DNA from 2 places in the Caldicellulosiruptor obsidiansis OB47 genome. Region 1 is predicted to be linked to the other one. Evidence: riboswitches for the same ligand, from Rfam matches in the RefSeq annotation. Region 1 holds a riboswitch; the other holds the start of a gene.
What was found. A riboswitch is a leader RNA that binds a small molecule or an ion and turns the genes downstream of it on or off. The one in region 1 is predicted to bind cyclic di-GMP.
Positions count from the first base shown of each region.

Region 2: another riboswitch for cyclic di-GMP. It lies ahead of COB47_RS08405 (tapirin); the one in region 1 lies ahead of COB47_RS11540 (hypothetical protein).

Region 1 is NC_014392.1:2,487,729-2,490,945, reverse strand. Features, by position in the region: gene COB47_RS11555 (biotin transporter BioY) at 1-22, opposite strand, end outside; gene COB47_RS11550 (rhomboid family intramembrane serine protease) at 279-1,007, shown strand; gene COB47_RS11545 (SDH family Clp fold serine proteinase) at 1,032-1,841, shown strand; cyclic di-GMP riboswitch class I at 1,951-2,040, shown strand; gene COB47_RS11540 (hypothetical protein) at 2,107-3,090, shown strand.
Region 2 is NC_014392.1:1,808,721-1,811,937, reverse strand. Features, by position in the region: gene COB47_RS08410 (transposase) at 1-1,262, shown strand, start outside; cyclic di-GMP riboswitch class I at 1,389-1,478, shown strand; gene COB47_RS08405 (tapirin) at 1,679-3,217, shown strand, end outside.

The sequences.
Region 1 (3,217 bases):
CCATTTCAACATTTTGCGACATAATTTTTCTACCCCCAATGTAAACCATATTATTAAATCAGGTTTACAAATAGAATAGCAAAATAAGAGGCTTTTGTCAACAATTAAAATTGACCAAATTTTTAATTTTCGGCAACGCTCGATAATTTTCGGCAAAATTCTGTTAGCCTTCTTTTATTTTTGGCAAATAAATTGATATAATATGTATAATAATGTTTCTAAAATGGGTATTTAATAATGTAGCATCAATTTTAAATTTGAAAAGGAGGAAAAAAAGCTTGATTCCTTTGAGAGATACTATCCCGAGCAGGGAAAAACCTTTTATGACATGGTTTTTGATAGCGGTAAACATTCTTGTTTTTTTATACCAGGTTTCACTTCCACCTGAAGCAGCTTCTGAGTTTGTTTTAAAATATGCATTTGTTCCTGACAGTTTTTCTCATGCTCTCTCGCATGGTTTAATAGTTGCGATTGTATATTCCATATTTCCAATAATGTGTTCAATGTTCATGCATGGAAGCTGGATGCATCTTATATCTAACATGTGGTCTTTGTGGCTTTTTGGTGACAATGTTGAAGACAGGGTAGGTCATTTCAGATTTTTGATTTTTTATCTTCTGAGTGGATTCTTTGCAGCCTATACCCACTGGTTTTTTAATGCAGACTCAAATGTTCCGATTGTTGGCGCATCAGGGGCAATATCTGGTGTTATGGGTGCGTACTTTTTGATGTTCCCACTTTCAAGGATTGTTACTCTAATTCCAATAGGATTTATCCCTCTGTTTATTGAAATTCCAGCTGTGTTTTACCTTGGTTTGTGGTTTTTATCACAGGTGTCGTCCGGGATTCTTGAGCTGTTTGGACCTGTGTTTGGAAGTGGAATTGCCTGGTGGGCTCACATTGGCGGATTTGTATTTGGAGCGCTGACTGTCAACTTCTTTAAAAAGAAGTATCGCAGATATCATAATTTTTTCGATGATGAGATTTTTTACTACAGATATTATTAAGATTTAAAAAGGAGAGTGTATGACATGAGTTTTTGGGATTTGCTGATATTTTTCATCATAGCAAGTTCACTTCAGCCAGTTATGAAACAGAGAATGCTTGAATCTGCAAGACAAAAGCTTATTGCTAAAATAGAGAAAAAAAGAGGTTCAAGAGTTATTCTTCTTGTTCACAGGCAAGAGACAATGAGTTTTCTTGGTTTTCCGGTGTACCGATACATTGACATAAACGACTCAGAAGAAGTCGTAAGGGCAATAAACATGACTGACCCCTCAATTCCACTTGATATAATTCTACACACACCGGGTGGGCTTGTTTTAGCTTCGCTCCAGATAGCAAGAGCAATAAAAAGACATAAAGGGAAGGTTACGGTTCATGTTCCTCACTATGCAATGTCGGGCGGGACTCTCATTGCTCTTGCTGCAGATGAGATAGTTATGTGTGAGGATGCGGTTTTAGGTCCTGTTGATCCTCAGATTGGGGAATTTCCGGCAGTGTCTATCCTTGAGGTTGTAAAACAAAAGACATTGAATGAGGTTGATGACAAAACATTGATTTTAGCAGACATTGCAAGAAAGGCTTTAAAGCAGACAAAAGATGCTGTTTTAGAACTTCTTTCTGATAACTACCCTGAAGATGTTGCTCAAAACATAGCAAAAGAGCTTGTTGAGGGCAAATACACACATGATTTTCCAATAACATATGAAAAGGCAAAAGAACTGGGGTTAAAAGTAAGATGCGATATGGATAGAGAAATAAAACAGCTCATGTGTTTATATCCGCAACCTGTTAACAAAAAGTCTTCTGTCGATTATCTGTGGGTGCCAAGAAAATAAATCCTCAGAGATAAAAGAGTTGAATGCAGCAGACAATTCAGAAATTTTGAAATTGATTTTTGAAAATAAAAAGAGTATAATTTAAATTGTTAAAAAATTAAAGTGATATTCCTGAAAAAGGCAAACACAGGGAAACCTGTGGGCGCAAAGCCATGGGCCTGTCGGGGGAAAAACCCCCTATGGTTGCCAGGCTGCCAGGAACTCCTTATATGGAGTTCCAGCAAAAAATTATGATAATAAACTCCATATAAGGAGGTATTTTGATATGAAAAAATTGATTTCAGTCTTCATTATTATTTTATTAATTTTATCAATTTCAAGTGCAATGGCATTTGCAGCAAAGAAAAGACAGATTGCAGGTCTAAAGAAAACACAGTCTTATGAGATATCTGAGCCAGAGCAGACTCCTGTATCTCAAGAGGAAACAAAGCAGCCATCTCAAACGGCTATATCCAGCAATAACACAGGTTTTGGTACATGGCTTTGGAACCCTTGGTTAATTGTAAGCAGCAAAGATGAGATTTTGAACTATTTGCGGATAAATGGATATTCTGAGTTATATCTTCAGATTGATAGTACTCTTGATTTAAGGTATTACAGAGATTTTGTATCTTCTGCTACATCTTATGGGATAAATGTATATGCGCTGTCTGGGGATAGTATATGGATATGGCAGGACAAAAGAGAAGGGTTTTATAATTTCATCAGATGGGTTGAGAATTATAATTTGAGTGTATCAGAGAACGAAAAGTTTTGTGGTATTCACCTTGATGTTGAGCCTTATCAAAACGCTGAGTGGAACACGGCAAGAGATAATGTAATTTTAAACTATCAGAACTTTGTTGATGAGGCAGTTTTACAGGCAGCAAGATTAAATCTTCCGGTTGTATTTGATATACCCTTCTGGTTTGATGAGATATATTATTCTAATAACTATGGCTCAGGTAATCTTGCACAGTGGGTAATTTCAAAAACAAGCTGGACAAACATCATGGCATACAGAGACAGCAGTCATGAGATTATAGCAATTGCTGAGAATGAAGCAGGTTATGCAAAAAACTTTGGTAAAAGACTTGTAATTTCTGTAGAAACACAGCCATCGAGCGAAGGTGAGAATGTTACATTTTTTGAAGAAGGGCTTGCAACAATGTACAGTGAGCTAAGCAGTGTTAAAGCTTATTTTGATTCCAAAGGATATACAAATATTGGATTTGCTGTTCATCATCTTGCAAGTGTTATGAAAATGTAAAAATATCTTTGCGCGTTAAGATATATGGTGGCAAAAAAGATTGAGACAGTGGTATTTTAATAAAGATAAAAAGGGACTTGTTCTAACGTTTTGACCGGAACTAGTCCCTTTTTGTTTATGATTTAGT
Region 2 (3,217 bases), 680 kb from region 1:
GAGAAGGGATAATAGAGCTATTAGAGCATGCGTTTTTGGACAAACGATCAGCAAATAAGAATATACCTTTTCACATATTGCTGACATTAGCCATTACAGCGAAGATGAAGCTAAAGACCAGTTTGACAGATATACCCTTTGCTATAAGCAATGCGGAGACATTATCAGAAATTGGCTGGAACATATGGGACAATAAGAGAGGGTTGAAAGAAGGGCTGATGGACGAAGGTACCCTTCGTAACATAGTAAAGAAATACACGGTGGAAGAGTTAATACAAGGATATAATACATATGTTCAAGAGTATGTATTTCCGAAGAAGGAGATAGTACCTGATATTCATATTCTTGATTGTACTGAGCTTGAAGTATTACTGGAGAATAGCAATTATGAAGGTTCAGAAGTGGTAAGAGATAAAGATGGAATGCGTAGAGGATATAAGATGTCTACACTACGAGGTATTACAGGTGATAATGGTATACTGGAAGAAATCAAAATAGGTAGTATTAACGTACATGACCTTGAATTAAGCCGAGAGATGGTACTAAAAAGCAAAATGTTAAAATTTGGGGACATTTTAATTAATGACCGTGGATTTATTTCGAGGGAGCTTATGAACCAGTTAAAACAAAAGAGAGGAGTGGATACGTACATTCCTTTGAAAAGCAATATGGAGGCATATGAGCAGGCAGTAATGATAGCAAAAGAAGAAAACAAGTGGGAAGCTCACCCGAACAAAAAAAGGAAGAGGCAGGAGATTGCTTTTGTAGAATCACTGGGTAGTTATTGGAGGAGTGCCAAGCCTGAAGATGACGTACAGATAAATGGGTGTGTAGTACATGACACAAAGACGGATGAATATTTTGTAATTGTGACTACAGATCTTGGGAAGACAGCAAAACAAATAATCAAGACATATGAATTAAGGCCTGAGATTGAGGAAGATTACCGACAGATCAAGGATTTTTGGAAGATTGAAGATTTTAAGAGCACGAAGTACAATTTTATAGCATTTCATATTGTGATGGTACTGATAGGATATTTGTTCTTCCAGCTATACAGAGATATGGAAGAAGGGAAGAGATGTGAGGGAAAAAGTTTGCCTGTAGCAGCAAAGAAGTATGTGGAAGAGGGGCCAAAATCGGTTATTGTATATGCTGGACAGTACTTTGGTATCTTTGGATTTCTGGAGTTTATTCAGTTGTATGCGTCATGCAACGCAGAAGTGAAGCAGCGCTTAGATTCGATTCTGGGTAAAGTATAACATGAAAAAGGAGTTGTTGTTCAAATTCCGAATTGCAGTTGGAGCTGAAAAATGTGCTTGAAAAACTCTAAGTTTTGTGAGATAATAATATACAGAGGATTGTGATTGTCAAAAGAGTAAAGGCATATATCGAAAGGGCAAACCTGTCGAAAGGCAGGGGCGCAAAGCCATGGGCTTGTCGGAAGTAAAACTTCCTATGGTTGCCAGGCTGCCGAAAATATGCCAAGAGATGAGTGATATATTTAATCATTGGCAAATGGCATCTGGCGACAGCCAGATGCTTTTATTTTTATATCCATTGTTGTTTTAGTAGCAAAGAATTAATGAACAAGTGGGAAGTACGGAGAGAGTTAAGAGGGAAAATTATTGTTAGCGTTGTATTTAACTATAGTTAAGAGTTTAAGGAAGTGTGTGAAATGTTGAGAACAAATTGGAAGACCTTTAGTAAAAAAGTATTCAAAATAAATTTGAGTGGAAGTGCTTTAATTATTGTGATAATAATAATTGCTATTTTAAGCACAGTCTTACTGGGAGCGATGTCGGCTGTGTTAGCATCGCTGAACCAGAGCACATCTATATATCAGAAATCTGCAACAGGCTATGGAGCTGAAAGTGCAGCAGAGGAGTTTTTGTATTATTTTAATCAACTGTTAGAGGATGCAAAGAATATAGCGTATGGTTATTATTACAAGGGAGATGGGACACTAAAAGATATATGTCCTGGTCGAGTGAGATGGTTATTGGGAGATGAGAGCTATGAGCCGGGGAAGATATTGGATGATTTGCGACATGGGAGGATAAGTCGAGATGTAGCTGAAGATAAAGTGTATGAGGGTATGAAAGCGATTATAAGGGATGAGGTAAGCCGGTTTATGAATGACGTGGGTAGTGATGCTTCCATAAAGGTTGAATCTCTGTCGCTGCCGGAGTTTAAGAAGTTATCTGACTTAGTAGAGTTGTATATAAAGCCACATTATGAGAGCCTGACTGGGTATGAACTTGATGATATTACAGTTAATGCATGGTCAGGTACGACAAGTGGGTCTCTTCCTGATGGATATACAATTTACATTGATGTATCTAAAAAGAGAGCAGGAACTTCGTCAGATAAAGAGATAAAGAGAACATTGCGGTTAGATGTTGAAATACTTGCAACCAAGCCTAATGGGCTGGAAAGTAGCGTATCGAGTGCAACTACTACTGCTGCATCCTCAGTATTTAACTTGTTTGATTATGCATTATACACAAATGGAAGCTTCGTGGCAAATGTTAACTTTACCATAATAGGCGGGAATATACATACAGGCGGTGACATACAATCACACGGCGGTTTGCAAACTGACATTAATAATTTGGTGGTAATGGGTGAGTTATCACTGGGTGTGAACGGTAATCCACAAGTTCGCGAAGACAATGTAAAAGTGAACAATGTAACTTATATTAGGTCAAATTTGAGAAGAACGGGTGTTGGAGATAGAAATATTAGCTTGCAGATGGGTATAACGTACGTGGGGGGAAATGCGGAATTATATGGTAGAGGGAGATATGAGTTTGATGAGTTATACTGCGATGGGAATGTCATAGTTAAAGGTAGTACAGCAAATGCGGTAGATGTTGTAATAAAGAAAATAGGAGTAATCAGGGGTGCGTTAAGAATACAGGATCAAGGGACAGTTACAATAAAATCTGGTGCGGTAGTATATTGCGATTCGATTCAGTTTTTGAACAATCCAACTACGTTAGTAATAGAAAATGGCGCAACCATTGTGACGAGGATGCCGCCTGACTATAGTCGGATTGTTAATTCAGGTGGGGTTATAAATGTAGTGTCTTCAGTTCCGTATCCGCCCTTGCCACAAATTTTAAATGAGATAAGAAATTTTAGTTTTCCTAATAGTACAAGTATACCATCGATAACACCCCATGATCCAGTTCCACCAGCCTCAATTGACAGT